2 regions of the Brevundimonas sp. NPDC046655 genome follow, and region 2 is predicted to be linked to the other one. Evidence: predicted binding sites of a transcription regulator. Region 2 holds the regulator's gene; the other holds the start of a gene.
What was found. Region 2 encodes HrcA, which represses chaperone genes, less so after heat shock. Its sites were predicted from a motif close to GTTAGCANTCNNNNNNNNNGANTGCTAAC; they were not measured.
Positions count from the first base shown of each region.

Region 1: the regulator HrcA is predicted to act here: its motif matches at 1,459-1,487, upstream of groES (co-chaperone GroES).

Region 1 is NZ_JBJDPV010000004.1:197,406-206,515, reverse strand. Features, by position in the region: gene groL (chaperonin GroEL) at 1-1,043, opposite strand, end outside; gene groES (co-chaperone GroES) at 1,099-1,386, opposite strand; gene ACI2KI_RS12705 (DUF2141 domain-containing protein) at 1,652-2,098, shown strand; gene ACI2KI_RS12700 (hypothetical protein) at 2,254-2,712, shown strand; gene ACI2KI_RS12695 (hypothetical protein) at 2,774-3,172, opposite strand; gene ACI2KI_RS12690 (DUF4260 domain-containing protein) at 3,229-3,606, opposite strand; gene pgi (glucose-6-phosphate isomerase) at 3,603-5,207, opposite strand; gene ACI2KI_RS12680 (hypothetical protein) at 5,362-5,838, shown strand; gene ACI2KI_RS12675 (thioredoxin family protein) at 5,924-6,592, opposite strand; gene ACI2KI_RS12670 (protein-disulfide reductase DsbD family protein) at 6,616-8,796, opposite strand; gene ACI2KI_RS12665 (OmpA family protein) at 8,918-9,110, opposite strand, start outside.
Region 2 is NZ_JBJDPV010000007.1:100,330-109,439, reverse strand. Features, by position in the region: gene rbfA (30S ribosome-binding factor RbfA) at 1-110, shown strand, start outside; gene truB (tRNA pseudouridine(55) synthase TruB) at 114-1,046, shown strand; gene rpsO (30S ribosomal protein S15) at 1,094-1,363, shown strand; gene pnp (polyribonucleotide nucleotidyltransferase) at 1,662-3,890, shown strand; gene ACI2KI_RS16255 (hypothetical protein) at 4,041-4,484, opposite strand; gene rph (ribonuclease PH) at 4,553-5,269, opposite strand; gene hrcA (heat-inducible transcriptional repressor HrcA) at 5,320-6,408, shown strand; gene grpE (nucleotide exchange factor GrpE) at 6,450-7,046, shown strand; gene ACI2KI_RS16235 (dienelactone hydrolase family protein) at 7,254-8,156, opposite strand; gene ACI2KI_RS16230 (alpha-ketoglutarate-dependent dioxygenase AlkB family protein) at 8,231-8,848, opposite strand.

The sequences.
Region 1 (9,110 bases), on a different contig from region 2:
TGGCCGACGCGGGCTTCGATGCCGTCTTTCTCGCCAGCGCCTTCGACGATGGTGGTGTCGTCCTTGGTGATCTGGACCTTCTTGGCCTTGCCGAGCATGTCGAGCGTGACGGTCTCAAGCTTGATGCCGAGGTCTTCCGAGATGACCTGGCCGCCCGTCAGGATGGCGATGTCTTCCAGCATGGCCTTGCGGCGGTCGCCGAAGCCCGGAGCCTTGACGGCGGCGACGCGCAGGCCGCCGCGCAGCTTGTTGACCACCAGGGTGGCCAGGGCTTCGCCTTCGATGTCCTCGGCGATGATCAGCAGGGGACGGCCCGACTGAACCACGGCTTCCAGCACCGGCAGCATGGGCTGCAGCGAGGTCAGCTTCTTCTCGTGGAGCAGGATGAGGGGCTCTTCGAGGGCGACCTCCATCTTGTCGGCGTTGGTGATGAAGTAGGGCGACAGGTAGCCGCGGTCGAACTGCATGCCTTCGACGATGTCGACGGTGGTTTCAGCCGTCTTGGCTTCCTCGACGGTGATGACGCCTTCGTTGCCGACCTTGGCCATGGCCAGGGCGATCAGTTCGCCGATTTCAGCATCGCCGTTGGCCGAGATGGTGCCGACCTGGGCGATTTCCGAGTTGTTCGAGACCGGCTTGGAGATGGTCTTCACTTCGTCCAGGGCCACGGCGACGGCCTGGTCGATGCCGCGCTTCAGGTCCATCGGGTTCATGCCGGCGGCGACGGCCTTGAGGCCCTCTTGCACGATGGCCTGAGCCAGGACGGTGGCGGTGGTGGTGCCGTCGCCCGCGTTGTCGTTCGCCTTGGAGGCGACTTCGCGGATCATCTGGGCGCCCATGTTCTCGAAGGCGTCTTCCAGCTCGATTTCCTTGGCGACCGAGACGCCGTCCTTGGTCGAGCGCGGGGCCCCGAAGGACTTCTGGATCACGACGTTGCGGCCCTTCGGCCCGAGGGTCACCTTGACGGCGTCAGCCAGGACGTTGACGCCCTTCAGCATCTTGTCGCGAGCGTCGGTGTTGAATTTTACGATCTTAGCAGCCATCGGGCAGCTCCTATCTAACTGGTTTTAAACGAGAGTCCGGAAACCGGGGCGCGTCTTACGACAGCACGCCCAGGACGTCGGATTCCTTCATGATGATCAGGTCTTCGCCGTCGATCTTCACTTCCGTGCCCGACCACTTGCCGAACAGGATGCGGTCTCCGGCCTTCAGTTCCAGAGCGACGTGCTTGCCGTCTTCGTCACGGACGCCCGGGCCCACGGCGACGACTTCGCCTTCCTGGGGCTTTTCCTTGGCCGTGTCGGGGATGATGATCCCGCCCTTGGTCTTGGATTCTTCTTCCACGCGCTTGACCAGCACGCGATCGCCGAGCGGACGAAACGCCATCGGACTTCTCCCTCTTAAACCCCCGAAGCGGGGCGTTCTGAAATGGTGGGCGGCCCCCCTGGCGGTCGCCGCTTTGGCAGCCGACCGTCAAGAGTGCTAACGCATCGGGCAAGTAGGAGGGCCGCTGCGGGGCGTCAAGGCGAGGGCGGCGAAACAACGCCCGATTTTGGCCCGTTGACTCCAAGAGCTTTAAACTACAAAGTTCATTGTCTTCGTGAAACCCAAGGGGCCGCCCGGGCTCCGGTCACGAGAGGAGGAGAGAAAAATGCAAGCGGTTCAAAAGGCGGCCCTGGCCGCCGCCCTGTCGTCCTTGGTGCTGGCGGGGGCCGGTTCGGCCCTGGCCGGGGATGTCGTCATCACCGTCACCGGCGTTCAGGCGCGCGGCGGCGACCTGCTGGTCGGGCTGCAGACCTCGGCCCAGTTCCTGAAGCACGAGGGCGACCACGGCGAGATCATCAAGGCGCCGGTTGCCGGAACCCGGGTTGTGACCCTGAAGGACGTGCCGCCGGGCGACTATTCCGTCTCGGTCCTACACGACATGAACGGCGATCAGCAAATGGCCCTGGCGAACGGCATGCCCGCCGAGGGCTGGGCCATGTTCCGCGGCGAGACCCTGAGGGCGGCCCCGACCTTTGACCGGGTCAAGTTCACCGTGCCGTCGACCGGCGACGCGCGGGTCAGCGTGGCCATGCAGTATCCCGCGGGACGCTAACGCCGCGCCGTCGAGGCTCTCGACCTGTGGGTCGGGAGCCCGGTTGGCGATGCTCAAAGATGACTTGAATATGAACGGGACCCCTTGGGGTCGTTCAGCGGAGGCCGCCTAAAAGGGAGACAACGGATCAACCGGCTTTCGAAAGGAGCCCCGCCATGAAGACCATTTCCAAGATCGGCGTCGGCGCGATCGCTCTGACGATGCTGGCCACGACCCCCGCCGCCGCCCAGTCCTATCGCGACCGAGATCGCGACAACACCGGCCGTGACGCCGTGCTGGGCGCCGTCGTCGGCGGCGTCGCCGGGGCCATCATCGGCCAGGGCGACGGTCGCTACATCGCCGGCGGCGCCCTGGCGGGCGCCGGTCTGGGCGCGGCGGCTTCTGACAGCGACCGCGACGGCTGCAACTATTATCGCGGCGGCCGCTGCTACCGGAACCAGGGCCACTGGGAGCGCGACCACGGCATCAACAGCCGCGACGGCTACTACAACGGCCGCTATGAGCGGAATGACGGCCGCTACTACCGCGACGGCCGCTACTGGCGGAACCACGGCGAGTGGCGCAGCCACCAGAACCGCCGCGACCGCGACTACCGCTACGACCGCCGCTGGTAGGTTCTGGCGTTGAAACTAAGGAAGGCCCGGCGGCGACGCCGGGCCTTTTTCGTGCCCGGCGTCAGCGGACGCCGATGCTCAAGGTGTAGTTGGCGTGCTCGTCCCGGCGGGCGGCGTTGCGCATCAGATAGACCCGCACGACGTAGTCGCCGTTGGCCGGAAGGCGGCCCGTGAACTGATTGCCCGAGGTCGAGCCGACGAACAGGGCCTCGTCCGCGCCCTGTTTCGTGACGTTGAAATAGGCCGAGGCGTTGGTGGGCTGCAGCCGGACGTTCAACGTCTGGCCCGCGCGCGCGCCGAGTACATAGTCCACCATGTCATAGCCGTGGATATTGCCGTGCAGGGTGGCGGACGAGGCGCCGCGCGCGAACTGCACCCGCTCGGTGCGTGAATGGTCCTGGGCCACGGCGGGCAGGGCCAGCGCGCCGACAAGGGCGGTGATAAAGAAGGGCTTGAACATAGGGGCTTCCTGATTGAGTCCGAGGAACGACGACGCCGACGCCGGGGTTCCCGTCGCTAAGCCGCGGCCCGCGCCTTGCCGATCAGGCCCAGGTGGGTGATCCCGAAGCTGTCCGGCGACTTGAGGCCGTAGCCGAGGGCGCGGTCGAAGCCCACGTGGGCCAGCCAGATCAGGGCGAGGGCGACGGGCAGTCCCCCGCCGGTCAGCCCGCCCGTCGCCGCCAGCAACAGCGGCCCGATCAGGCTGTGCGCCAGATTATAGGCCCAGGCGCCGACCCGCGGCCCCGCCAGGTAGCCGACAAAGGACAGGTCGGGGGTGAGGAAGAGGACGGCGAACAGCAGCCAGCCCTCGCCGAACCGGGCATAGGCCAGCACCGAGACGGCCAGCAGGGCCAGACCTTCCAGCCTCTGCCAGAGCGGCGCGACGACGGTCACTTCAGCAGCCGGGTCAGCAAGGCCGCGGTCGAGGGGTCGAGCTCGGGCGAGGGGGCTCCCGCCGCCACGTCCTTGAGCACAGCCTTGGCCAGAACCTTGCCCAGTTCGACGCCCCACTGGTCGAAGCTGTTGATGTCCCAGATCACCCCCTCGACGAAGGTCTTGTGCTCGTAAAGCGCGATCAGGGCGCCCAGGGTCTGCGGCGTCAGGCGGTCCATGAGGATGGCGGTCGAGGGCCGGTTGCCGGGGAAGGTCTTGTGCGGGGCCAAACGGTCGGCCTCGGCTTCGGACGCGCCCGAGGCGATCAGTTCGGCGCGGGCGTGGGTCTCGGTCTTGCCCTGCATCAGGGCCTGGCCCTGGGCCAGGGCGTTGGCCCAGAGCGGGGCCTCCGAGGTCGCACCATCGGTCGAGGCGACGATGATGAACTCGGCCGGGACCACCTGCGGCCCCTGATGGATCTGCTGGAAGAAGGCGTGCTGGCCGTTGGTGCCCGGCTCGCCGAAGACGACGGGGCAGGTCTGGCGGCCGACAGGCGAGCCGTCGCAGCGTACCCGCTTGCCGTTCGACTCCATCTCCAGCTGCTGCAGGAAGGCCGGCAGGCGGCGCAGGCCGTGGGCGTAGGGGGCCACGGTGCGCGCAGGCCGATGCAGGCCGTCGACATTGTAAATCTGGGCCAGGGCCAGAAGGACCGGGGCGTTGGCCTCCAGCGGGGCCTCGAGGAAGTGCCGGTCCAGTTCGGCGGCGCCGTCGAGGAAGCCCTGGAAGACGTCCCAGCCCAGACCGATGACGCACGACAGGCTGACCGCCGACCACAGGGAATAGCGCCCGCCGACCCAGTCCCGGAAGGCGAAGGTGCGGCCGCAACCGAAGGCGGCGGCCTTTTCCGGCGCGGCGGTGACGCCGATGAAATGCCTGTCCATGCCTTCGGCGGGCAGGGCGGCGGCCAGCCAGGCCCGGGCGACCTCGGCGTTGGCCAGGGTCTCCTGGGTGGTGAAGGTCTTGGAGACGACCACGACCAGGGTCGAGGCCGGATCGAGCCCGGACAGGGCCTCGGCCATGTCGCGCGAGTCGACGTTGGCGACGAAACGCACCTTGATGGCCGGATCGAGCGGGCGCAGGGCGTCCCAGATCAGGCGCGGCCCCAAGTCCGAGCCGCCGATCCCGATATGGACCACGGCCTTGAAGGGGCGGCCGGTGGCGCCCGTCTCGATGCCGGACCGGACGGCGTGGGCGTAGTCGCGCATCTGGCCGCGCACGGCGTCGACCTCGGCCGAGACCGGCTCGCCCAGGGCGTGGAAGGCCGCCCCGACGGGCGCCCGCAGGGCGGGGTGCAGGACCGCGCGGCTTTCAGTGACGTTGATGGCCTGGCCCTCGAACAGGGCGGCGCGACGGCCTTCGACGTCGGCGGCGCGGGCCAGGGCCAGGGCCGTCTCGAAGCCTGCGCCGGTCCAGCTCTGCTTGGACAGGTCGAGATGCAGGCCGGCGGCGTCCACGGTCAGCCGCGACAGGCGGGCGGGGTCGGCGGCGAACTGATCACTGATGCGGGCGTCGGCGTCGCGGCGCGCCACGGCTTCCAGTTCGGTCCAGGCGGCGTGCGGCATCGACGGCTCCCCCATCGCCGTCCCGTGGTCTGGTACGGCGTTTGCAAGTCTTTGTTTATGGCTCAGGCCTAGAAGAGTTCAATCAATGGCCCGGTCAACATGGGTTTCCGTGTGGAAATTCTCTCGACCCGGCCGCCAGTGAGAAGGGATGCCCATGTCCTGCGGACTGATCCTCGCCGCCGTGCTGATGCTCAGCGATCCGTCCGTGGCTGAAGCCGCGGCCCAGCCGCCTGTCGCTGCGGACGCGCCGGTTTCGGTGGCGCACGAGCCCCTGTTCGCTGATCTGGTCACGCGCTCGGGGTCGCTGAAAGCCATCGTCGACGGCTGGATCGCCTCCGGCGAGGCTGACGGTCAGGGCTTCTTCGCCGGCGCCGCCTTCACCGGCTTCAAGGCGCAGACGGTCGAACTGGCTGAGCGCGACATGCAGGGCCATCTGGTGCTGAAGGAACGCGGCACGGATAATGATCTGAAATGCATCCTGCGCGGCATCTCGGAAGACATGCCCAAGAAGGTGGCCGCCGTAGAGACCGCCCCGAACGCCGCCGAGCGCAAGGTCGCGCTGGAAGAACTGGCCTATCTGCTGAACGACAACGTCGAGGTCATCACCTCGCCGCCTCGCCCGGCGGCGTAGCCGCCCGGCGAGGGTTTCTTTTTTTGGGGCCTACCGCCCCTTGGGCTGCTTGAGGCCCTGACAGATATGAGTTTGAGGCGCCGCCTCAGCTCTCCACGGTCTCCGGATACTTGATCGCGCAGCCGTAGGGCTGGGCGAAGGCGGTCTGGACGGGGCGGCCGGCCTTGGCGTCGGCCAGGGCGGCGCGGACGAAGTTGTTCGCGCCTTCCAGATCCTCGACCTTGTTGGTGGGCCGGTCGTCGATGCCGCCGACGAAGATCAGGCGGCCTTCGGGATCGATGATGCGCATGTCCGGCGTGGTCTTGGCGTCATAGCGCTTGCCGACCTCGCCGGTCGGATCCAGCAGCAGATGGGTGAAGGCGGCCTTGTGCCTGGTCTTCCAGGCCTTCGCCTCTTCGCCCTCGACGAAGCCCTGGGTTCCGGGAGCGGAGGAGATGATGGTCAGCCAGACCACGCCGTCGGCGGTCGCATCGCGCTGCAGGGCCTGCATGGCGCCGCTGTAGTGCTTCTTCACGAAGGGGCAGCCCTCGTTGGTCCATTCCAGCACCACCGTCTTGCCCTTGAAGTCGGCCAGCGAGCGCTGCACGCCCTCGGCGTCGACCAGGGTGAAGGCCGGAGCCATGTCGCCCGGCCCAGCGACGGCGGCGGTTTCGGTTGCGGCGGGCGCGGCCTTGTCGGGCTCGGCGGCGGGCTGCTGCTGGCAGGCGGCGAGCAGGAGAAGCGAGGCGGAAGCGACGGTCAGCATACGGATCATCGGATGGTCTCCTTCGGTGGATGTCAGCGGGCGGCGTCTTTCAGAGCGTCGACGACGGTCCCCTCGGTCAGAAGCTGCGGCAGGATGCGCGGCGCGGTTCGGCCGGGCGCATAGAGCAGATAGAGCGGCACCCCCGAGCGGCCGTGACGTTGCAGCTCGGCGGTGATGGCGTCGTCACGACGGGTCCAGTCGCCGACCAGATAGACCGCTTTCGCCGCCTGCATCGCCTCTGCGGTGCGGGGCGAGGACAGGGCCGCGCCCTCGTTGATCTTGCAGGTGACGCACCAGTCGGCGGTGAAGTTGACCAGAACCGGGCGGCCTTCGGCCAGGGCGGCTTGCACGGCCTGTTCCGACCAGGGCTGCGACGGCAGATGGGCGGAGGAGGCGGCACCGTCGGTCGAGGCCGGCGCGGCGCGGGCGGCCAGAACGCCGAGGCCGAGCGCCGCGAGCAGGGACAGGGCGGCGGCGATGGCGGCGAGGCGGCCCTTGCCGGGCGCGGCCTGCGAACGGCCCCAGAGCCACAGGGCCAGGGCCAGCATCAGGCCCGCGCCGAACAGCAAGGCGAGCGCGTCAGACGTCTGGCGGCCATAGACCCAGGCCAGCCACAGGGCGGCGCCGTACATGGGGAAGGCCAGGAGGTTCCGAAGCGTCTCCATCCACGGACCGGGCCTGGGCAGGCGCGACAGAAGACGCGGGCTGAGGCTGATCAGGACATAGGGCAGGGCCAGGCCGAGGCCGAGCATCAGGAAGACCGCGAGCGCCATCGGCCAGGGCATCAGCAGGGCGGCGCCCAGGGCGAAGGCCATGAAGGGGGCAGTGCAGGGGGCGGCCACGACCACGGCCAAAACGCCGGTGAAGAAGGCGCCGGCGGCGCCCGGCAGGCGGGCCAGCGGACCGTGCCCTGCGCCTTGCAGGCCCGCGCCCACGTGGAAGACGCCCGACAGGTTCAGGGCCACAGCCAGCATCAGCAGGGCCAGGGCGGCGACCACGCTCGGCGATTGCAGTTGGAAGCCCCAGCCGAGCGCTTGGCCGCCCGCGCGCAGGGCCAGAAGGACCCCGGCCAGGATCAGGAAGGTGGCCAGCACGCCGGCGAGGAAGGCCAGGCCGTCGCGGCGGGCCTCGGCCGGTTCGTGGGCTGAACGACTGAGCGCCGCCGCCTTCATCGCCAGGATGGGGAAGACGCAGGGCATGAGGTTAAGGATCAGTCCGCCCAGAAGGGCGAAGAGGGCGGCCTGAAGAAAGGCGACCGGCGTCGTGGCCGAGGCGGAGGCTTGCGCCGCTTCGCCGTCGCCGAGCACGCCCTCGCCCGAGGCGCCGGGCAGGGCGGCGCCCTGATCCGCCGAAATCTCCCAGGCGCCGAGATCGGTCGACAGAACCCCCGCCAGCGGCGGCTTCAGACCGTTGGCGGCGAGGCCGCGCCCCGGAGCCAGGGTCAGGGTCAGGCCCTGCGCGCCGCGCTGGCCGGTCTGGATGGCTGCGTGGTCGGTGATCCCGCCCTGGAAGGGGAAGAAATAGGCCCATTTCGGCGCGGCGCCCGCCAGCGGCCCGCCGACCGCGCTGAGGGTCAGCCGGCCGTCGGCGAAGGCGGCGCGGGCCTCGATCCCGGCGGGACGGGGGGCCGAGGCGACCACGGCCTGAATGGCCTGGCCGTAGCGCGGGTCCAGCGGAGCCGCGCTGTCGCGCACCGGCAGGCTGAGGGCCAGATCGAGGTCCTCGGGCACGCACATCTCGTCGCTGCAGACGTAGAAGTGGGCGGCGACGCGCAAGGACAGGGTCTGGCCCGGCTGCACCGAGACCGGGACCTGAAGCGGAACGGGCAGGAGGACCGCGTCCGAATAGCCGTAGTTCATCAGGCTCTGCAGCCGCTGGCGCTCGGGCAGGGGCCAGAGGATGTCGCCGGGGATCACGCCGTCGGGCAGGTTCCAGCTGAGCGTCGTCGGGCCGCCGGAATCCCCCTGATTGCGCCAGTAGGTATGCCAACCGGGCTTGATCTTCTGACGCACGGCGACGATCGCCGTCGCGCCGGGCGTGGCCCAGGCGCTCATGGGGACCAGCTCGGCCTCGATCCGTTCGGTGCGCTGCGTCCCGGAAGCCATGGGGGCGGCCCCGGCCTTCAACGCCTGCTCCAGCGCCGTCTGAGCCGGGGCGGCGACGGCGGAGGCGGTGAAGGTCAGCCAGACGAGAAGGGCGGCGAGAAGACGCAAGGGGCGACACCGGTCGACGAAGAACAGGCGGCGACCTTAACCGCCGAAGCGCCCGACAGCCACCTTGCCGCGCCGCAAGAAGAGGGACGCGCTGACGCAGCCTCGCGAAAGCCCTGGACGCCTAGCGCCGCGGCTGGGCCTGGATCAGCACCTCGGTGCGGCGGCGCAGGGGGTCGTTGACGCCGTTGACCACCGCGCCCTCGGCGCCGACGGCGGCGATCTCGAAGGCGGGGGCGGGCAGGCCGGCGACGGCCAGGGCCTCGGCCACCGAACGGGCGCGGCGCTCCGACAGCGACTGGTTGGAGGCGGGGGTG
Region 2 (9,110 bases):
GCTTCCGCCACGACGAAAGCTTCGATGCGGCCAGCCACATCGACCGTCTGTTCGACGACCCGCGCGTGCGCGCCGACGTGGCGCGCGCCGAAGACCAGGACGAAGACTAACCCATGGCGCGTCGCAAGAAGGGCGAGATCGTCAACGGCTGGGTCTGCCTGGACAAGCCCTATGAGATGGGCTCGACCGAGGCGGTGACCAAGATCCGTCGCCTGTTCGACGCCCAGAAGGCGGGCCACGCCGGGACCCTGGACCCGCTGGCCTCGGGCATTCTGCCCATCGCCCTGGGTGAGGCGACCAAGACCGTGCCCTTCATGATGGACGCCGAGAAGGTCTATCGCTTCACCATCCACTGGGGCATTTCCACCGACAGCATCGACCGCGAGGGCGAGATCATCGCCCGCTCGGACGTGCGGCCCTCGGTCGAGGCGGTGAAGGCGGCCCTGCCGGCCTTCGTCGGCGAGATCGATCAGGTTCCGCCCCAGTTCTCGGCCATCCGCGTCAACGGCGAGCGCGCCTATGACCTGGCGCGCGACGGCGCCGAGTTCGAACTGGAAGCCCGCAAGGTCATGATCCATGAGGCGGCGGTGACCGACGCCCCGGACGCCGACCACGTCGAGATCACGATGCGGACGGGCAAGGGCGTCTATGTCCGCTCCCTGGCGCGCGACCTGGCGGCGATGCTGGGCGCCGAAGGGCATGTTTCGGCCCTGCGGCGCGAGCGGGTGGGGCCGTTCTCGACCGAGAACGCCGTCACTCTGGATTTTCTCGTCGATCTGGCGCATAAGGGCGCCGCCTTGGAAGGCCTGCTGCCCGTTTCGACCGCTCTGGACGACATCCCGGATCTGGCCGTCACGGAACAGGACGCCTTCTCGCTGAGGCAGGGACGGCCGATCGTTCTGCTCCCCCGTCAGGTTGAAACCTTGAAGAGCCAGCTTTCCGCCGGTTCGCGCACGGTGTCGGCCTTCGTGGGAGAGACCCTGGTCGCGCTCTGCACCCTGCGGGCCGGACGGCTAGAACCCGACCGTGTTTTCAATCTCCCCTAGCGCTCGTCTTCGGGCGGCGCGACAGGGCTCCAACATGGAGACTCTCGATGTCGATTACGGCTCAACGCAAGGGCGAAGTCATCGCTGACAACGCTCGTTCGGCTGCAGACACCGGCTCGGCCGAGGTCCAGGTCGCGATCCTCTCGGAACGCATCGCCAACCTGACCGAGCACTTCAAGACCCACAAGAAAGACAACCACTCGCGTCGCGGCCTTCTGAAGATGGTCTCGCAGCGTCGTCGTCTTCTGGACCACCTGACCAAGGTCGATCGCGAGCGTTACACCGCTCTGATCACCAAGCTGGGCCTGCGTCGCTAAGGCGGCCGACCGGCAGCGGATAGATTTCTCGAGGCGCGGGCGGACACGTCCGCGCCTCGTTCCGCACCTAAGAGCCCTTTGTCGAAGCGGACGTGGTTCGCCTCGAGAAACGCTCGACCAGTGAGCTTCCTGCGCGCCGCAGGTCTTTAACGGCGCAGACGCGAGGGCCAGGACGGTCCTTGCTCCATCCGCCCGGACGCGATGGCGCGACCGGGTTTTCGGGGACCGAGGGACTGAACAGCCCGAGGCTCCACACACCCCCGCCGGGAATACGCCCGCGGGAGACGAAAGAAGAAAAATGTTCGATATCAAACGCAAGACGATCGAGTGGGCCGGCCGCCCGCTGACGCTGGAAACCGGCCGCATCGCCCGTCAGGCTGACGGCGCCGTTCTGGCGACCTACGGCGAGACCGTGGTCCTGGCCACCGTCGTCTATGGCCGCCAGCCCAAGCCGGGCCTGGATTTCTTCCCGCTGACCGTCAACTACCAGGAAAAGACCTTCGCCGCCGGCAAGATCCCGGGCGGCTACTTCAAGCGTGAAGGCCGTCCGAGCGAGAAAGAGACCCTGGTCTCGCGCCTGATCGACCGTCCGATCCGCCCCCTGTTCGTCAAGGGCTTCAAGAACGAGACCCAGGTCGTCATCACCGTGCTGCAGCACGACATGGAGAACGACCCGGACGTCCTGGGCATGGTCGCCGCCTCGGCCGCCCTGACCATCTCGGGCGTGCCCTTCATGGGTCCGATCGGCGCCGCGCGCGTCGGCCTGATCGACGGCGAGCTGGTGCTGAACCCGGCCATCGACCAGATGGGCGAAAGCGCCCTGGACCTGGTCGTCGCCGGCACGCAAGACGCCCTGATGATGGTTGAATCCGAAGCCAAGGAGCTGTCGGAAGAGAAGATGCTCGAGGCTCTGATGTTCGCGCACGCGGGCATGCAGCCGGTCATCGACGCCATCATCGACCTGGCCGAACACGCCGCCAAGGAGCCGTTCGACTTCCAGGCCGAGGACCACTCGGACGTCGTCGCCTCGATCAAGAAGCTGGTCGGCGAAGACATCAAGGCCGCCTACGCCCACCCGGGCAAGTATGAGCGCCGTTCGGGCGTCGATGCGGCCAAGAAGACCGCCGCCGCCGCCCTGGTGAAGACCGACGAGAACCCCGAGGGCGTCGACAGCTCCAAGTTCTCGGCCGCCTTCAATGAATGCGAAGCCGACGTCCTGCGTCGCGACATCATCGAGAACGCCCACCGCGTCGACGGCCGCGCCCTGGACAAGGTCCGCGCCATCGTTTCGGAAGTCGGCGTCCTGCCGCGCACCCACGGTTCGTCGCTGTTCACGCGCGGCGAAACCCAGGCCCTGGTCGTCGCCACCCTCGGCACCGGCGAGGACGAGCAGTACATCGACAGCCTGCAGGGCACGTACAAGGAAAGCTTCCTGCTGCACTACAACTTCCCCCCCTATTCGGTGGGTGAAGCCGGCCGCATGGGTTCGCCCGGTCGTCGCGAAATCGGTCACGGCAAGCTGGCCTGGCGCGCGATCCGTCCGATGCTGCCGACCAAGGAAGACTTCCCCTACACCATCCGTCTGGTCTCGGAGATCACCGAGTCCAACGGCTCGTCCTCGATGGCCACGGTCTGCGGATCGTCCCTGGCCCTGATGGACGCCGGCGTGCCGCTGGTTCGTCCGGTCTCGGGCATCGCCATGGGTCTGATCCTGGAGCCGTCGGGCGAGTTCGCCATCCTGTCGGACATCCTGGGTGACGAAGATCACCTGGGCGACATGGACTTCAAGGTCGCGGGCACGTCGGAAGGCATCACCAGCCTTCAGATGGACATCAAGGTCGCCGGCATCACCAAGGAGATCATGGAGCAGGCCCTGACCCAGGCTTCGGCCGGTCGTCTGCACATCCTCGACGAAATGTCGAAGGCCATGGACGCTCCGCGCGCCGAACTGGGCGAGCACGCGCCGAAGATCGAAACCATCAAGATCCCGGTCGACAAGATCCGTGAAGTGATCGGTTCGGGCGGCAAGGTGATCCGCGAGATCGTCGAGAAGACGGGCGCCAAGATCGACATCGGCGATGACGGCACCATCAAGGTCGCCGCCAACGACCAGGAGAAGATCGACGCCGCCAAGAACTGGATCAACTCCATCGCCGCTGAGCCGGAAATGGGCGCGATCTACACCGGCAAGGTGGTCAAGGTCGTCGACTTCGGCGCCTTCGTGAACTTCTTCGGTGCCAAGGACGGTCTGGTCCACGTGTCCCAGATCGCTCTGGAACGCGTCGCCAACCCGGCCGACGTCCTGTCGGAAGGCCAGGAGGTCAAGGTCAAGTTCCTGGGCTTCGACGATCGCGGCAAGACCAAGCTGTCGATGAAGGTCGTCGACCAGACCACCGGCGAAGACATCACCGACAAGATCAACGCCGAGCGCGCTGAACGCGGTGAAGCCCCGCTGTCGGAAGACACCGGCGGCCGTCCCAAGGGCGACCGCAACGGCGGCGATCGCGGCCGTCGCCGTCGCGACTAGGCTTCACGATTTGAGATGAAGAGGGCCCCGCTGGAAACGGCGGGGCCTTTTTTCTTTTTGGGGCGCTATCGCCCGCGACGCGGTCGCGGGCTGTTTGAGCGCTGTTTCTCCCTCCCCATGAAGGGGAGGGAGAGGCGGCGGCGTTTGGGATCAGGCCCCGCATTCCTTCGGCTTGGTCTCATCCGGGCCGTACATGGCGCAGGACCGGTCGATCTCGCCCTGGATCATGTCGCAGGGGTTGGCGCTGTTGCAGGGCGGGCGGGTGGCGGGGCTGACGGCGATGCAGCGCTCGACCAGACGTTTGGAGCGGGCCTCGCCGATCTCGGCCAGGCAGGAGCCGGGCTCGCCGACGGGCGTGACGGCGGGCGCCTCCGGCTCGGCTTCCGGCTTGGGCTCGACCTTGGCTTCGGTCTTGGGTTTGGGCGGCGCGACTGGCGCGTCCTTGAGCGGCACGGCGTCGATCGGTTCCTGCGACAGCGGCGTGTTGACGCCCGCGGGCGGCGGAGTCTCGGCGGGTGAGGTCTGCGGCTGGCCGCATCCGGTCAGCAGGGCGGCCGTCAGGGCCAGAAGCGAGGCGGCGAGGGCGGGGCGCATGAGGCAGTCTCCGTTCGCAGAAGACCGCACCATGCCTTGATCAGCCCTCGCGGCCTAGTCCTCGATAATCAGCGGCCGAGGGCGGCCCGTTGCAGGGCGAACAGTTCGGCGCAGCCGATGCCGGCCAGTTCGAACAGGCGGTCGAACTCGGGGCGGCTGAAGCCGCGCTTCTCGCCCGTGGCCTGGATCTCGACGATGCCGCCGGCGCCGGTCAGGACGAAGTTGCTGTCGGCCTCGGCGGTGGAGTCTTCCTCATAGTCGAGGTCCAGAACCGGCAGGTCGTTGAAGATGCCGCAGGACACGGCCGCGACCTGGTCGATGATCGGGTCAGCCTTCAGCACGCCCTCGTCCTTGAGGTAGTTGAGGGCGGTGGCCATGGCCACCCAGGCGCCGGTGATCGAGGCGGTGCGGGTGCCGCCGTCGGCCTGGATGACGTCGCAGTCGATCAGGACCTGACGCTCGCCGAGGGCTTTCAGGTCGACCACGGCGCGCAGCGAGCGGCCGATCAGGCGCTGGATTTCCTGCGTGCGGCCCGACTGCTTGCCGGCGGCGGCTTCACGACGACCGCGCGTGTGGGTGGCGCGGGGCAGCATGCCGTACTCGGCCGTGACCCAGCCCTGGCCGGTGTTGCGCATCCAGCCCGGCACCTTCTCCTCGACCGAGGCTGTGCAAAGGACCTTGGTGTGGCCGAAGGTGACCAGGCACGAGCCCTCGGCGTAGCGGTTGACGCCGGTCTCCAGCGTGACGGCGCGGAGTTGTTCGGGGGTGCGTTCAGACGGGCGCATGGGATTTCCTTGGAACCTGAGTGGGGCGTGCTTATCCTGAAAGCGTGAGCCTGTATGCCCCCCATCCGTCGCCGTTCGGAAGCGCCCCCGCTGGCCTGGGGACGCTGGACGCCCGCGCGCGCGACATCTTCCGCCGCATCGTCGAGACCTATCTGGAGACGGGCGAGCCGGTCGGGTCGCGCACCATTTCGCGGGGCGGCTTGGCCCTGTCGCCGGCCTCGATCCGCAACACCATGCAGGATCTGACGCTCGCCGGACTGCTGGCCTCGCCCCACACCTCGGCGGGCCGGGTGCCGACCCATGCGGGCCTGCGCCTCTTCGTCGACGGCCTGCTGGAGGTCGGCGACATCGGCCAGGAAGAACGCCGCGAGATCGACGCGCGGCTGGCGGGGAAGGGGCGCAACTTCGAAGAGGCGCTGGACGCCGCCAGCAACCTTCTGTCCGGCCTGGCCGGCGGGGCGGGCATCGTCGCCAGCCCGGTGCGCGACGCGGGCGTCAAGCACGTCGAGTTCGTGGCCCTGGGCCATGATCAGGCCCTGGCCGTTCTGGTCGGGGACGACGGAACGGTCGAGAACCGGCTGATGCCCCTGTCGGCGGGGGTGACGCCCTCGACGCTGAGCGAGGCCTCCAACTTCCTCAACGCCCGGCTGAAGGGCCGCCCCCTGGCCGAGGCGCGCACCGAGATGAGCGCCGAACTGGACGCCGCCCGGCGCGAGCTGGACGCCGCCGCCGCCCGCCTGGTCGAGGACGGTCTGGCCGCCTGGTCCGGCGGGGGCGAACGCGACCGGGCCCTGATCGTGCGCGGCCGCGCCAACCTGCTGCAGGACGCGGAAGCCCTCGAGGATCTGGAGCGGGTGCGCGTCCTGTTCGACGATCTGGAGCAGAAGGAACAGCTGATCGGCCTGCTGGACGGGGTCGGGGCGGCCCAGGGGGTGCGCATCTTCATCGGCGCCGAAACACGCTTGTTTTCGCTTTCGGGTTCCGCCGTGATCGCGGCGCCCTATATGACGGGTCGGCAGCGGATGCTGGGCGCCATCGGCGTCATCGGCCCTGCAAGACTGAACTATGCCCGTGTCATCCCGTTGGTGGACTATACCGCCCGGGTGCTGGGCCGGATTCTGGACGGACAAGAGACGTGAACGACATCAACGACGAGACCCGGGACCAACTCGAGCAGGACATGGGAGAGGCCGCCATCGACGCCGCACAGGAAGCCGCCGAAGACGGCGACATGGCCGTGGTCGACGCCCTGATCGCCGAGCGCGACCAGTGGAAGGACCGCGCCCTGCGCGCCGTGGCCGATGCCGAAAACACCAAGCGCCGCGCCGAGAGCCAGGCCAACGACGCCCGCGCCTACGCCATCCAGCGTTTCGCCAAGGACCTGCTGAGCGTGGCCGACACCCTGGAACGCGGCCTGCTGTCGGCGCCCAAGGTGCTGGAAGGCGCCGAGACCGACAGCGCCGCCGCCGCCATGGTCACGGGCCTGGAGCTTACTCAGAAATCCCTGCTGTCGGCCTTTGAATCCAACGGTCTGACCCGCGTCGCGCCCGAGCCGGGCGAGGCCTTCGACCCCCATCTGCATCAGGCCGTGATGGAGCAGCCCTCGGACAGCGTGCCGGGCGGCACGGTGATCCAGACCCTGCAGCCCGGCTACGCCCTGTTCGGCCGCACCGTGCGCGCCGCCATGGTGGCGGTCGCCGCCAAGGGTTCGGGTTCAGCGGGCGGCGGCTATTCGGAAGCCAATACGACCGGCGGGAATTTCGACGCCAAGGCGTGAGTTTCGGCTGATTGAGAACGGGAAAGGCCCGGAGCAGACGCTCCGGGCCTTTTTCATTTGAGACCGCATTCTCTCGCCGTCACCCCGGACGGCCTGAAGGGACGATCCGGGGCCCAGGCGGCGGCTTCAATGGCATGGGCGGCGAGACGTCTGGCGCCTGGGTTCCGGGTTCGCTTCGCGCCCCGGAATGACGGAAGAAGTGCAGGGCTATTTCAAGCGGGTGCTGAAAAACGTCAGCAGCCGTCGCCACCCATCCTGCGCATCCGCCTCGCGGTAGCTGGCGCGGTAGTCGGCGTGGAAGCCGTGCGGGGCGTCGTCGTAGAGGATGATCTGGCTGTCGCTCTTGCCGGCGGCGGTCAGAGCCGCACGCATGGCCTCGACGCTGGCGACGGGGATGCCGCCGTCCTGTCCGCCGTAGAGGCCCAGCACCGGCGCCTTGAGCTCGGCGGCCAGATCGACGGGCCAGGGGCGGCCCGCCGTCTTCTGCTCTTCGGTGGCGTTGGCGGCGGGAGCGAGGCGGCCATACCAGGCGACCCCGGCGTCGAGCGCCGGGAAGCGGGCGCAGGCCTGCCACACCACCTTGCCGCCCCAGCAGTAGCCGGTGATCCCGACCTTGTCCGACTTGGCCCAGGCCTGCAGGCCGATCCATTCCAGCGCGGCGGCCACGTCGCCCATGACCTGCTCGTATCCGGCGGCCCCGACGATGGTCATGATGGCGGCCATGTCGCTGAGCGGGGCCGGGTCTTCCTTGCGCACGAAGAAGGCCGGTGCGACGGCGGCGTAACCGGCCTTGGCCAGGCGGCGGCAGATGTCGCGGATGTATTCGTGCACGCCGAAGATCTCGGACACGACGATGACCACGGGGAAGGGACCGTCGCCCTCGGGCCGCGCGACATAGGCGGGCAGTTCGAAGCCGTCGGGAGCCGGGAAGGAGACGGTGTGGGCGGTCAGGCCGGCGCTGTCGGTGGTGATCGGGCTGGCCGCCTGGCTGAGGGCGGCGGGGGCGTAGGCGGCGAAGGCCACGCCGCCGAGGGCCGCGACCCCCAGACTGCGGCGGCTGGGGGCGATCTGGTCGGTGCTCAGGCCCTCGGGCCGGGTGATCAGGGTCATCGCGGGTCTCCGGTGCTGCGTCACAAATGAGGCCGGGACTGTGGCCCGGCTTTGATGTCCCCGTCGAGTCCCGATCAGCGCGCCCGTCTCAGCGTCAGATTGATCCGCCCGCCGCCGGGGACCAGCCTGGACGAGCCCGCCAGCAACCGGTCGATCCCGTGCCGGGCCAGGCGGGCCGGGCCGGTCAGGGCGCAGACGTCGCCGGACGCCAGTTTCAGGCTGTGGGTCTTGCCGCCTTCGGCCGCGCCGATGCGGAAGACCGCCGTATCGCCCAGCGACACTGACAGGACGGGCGCCGACAGATCGGCTTCGTCGCGATCTTGATGCAGGCCCATCTTCGCCTCCCCGCGATAGAGGTTGACCAGGCAGGCGTCCGGCGGGGCGGGCCAGTCGGTCAGGGCGTCCCACAGGTCGAGCAGGGCCTGCGGCATCGGCGGCCAGGGGGCGTCGGTGATCGGGTGGGTCGGCTGATAGCGATAGCCCGCCCGGTCCGAAACCCAGGCCAGAGGCCCCATCCCCGTCATCTCGACCGAGAAGGGCCGACCGCCCGGCGTCACCGGTCGATAGAAGGGCGCGCTCTCCGCCGCCGTCAGCACCTGATCCAGCAGCGCCTTCTGCGCCGCGGCGTCCAGCGCGCCCGGCCACAGGCGAAAGCCGGGCAGGCCGGTCGGGGTTTCGCGAGGTGGAGACATATTCCCCGTTTAAGACCCATCCCTCAGTGGGAGAAGCGTCTCGTCCATCCTTGCCGTCATTCCGGGGCGCGAAGCGAACCCGGAACCCAGGCGCCCAACATTCCGCCCAGTCGTCTTCGGATCCAGCGACTGGGCCCCGGATCGTCCCTTCGGGCCGTCCGGGGTGACGGCAGGGTGCAGGCTTCGCTCTTGGGCTCGAGCCCTCAGCCGCCGGGAGCGGGTCTATTGCGGGAAACTCCACCGAATCCATCCCGAACCGCAC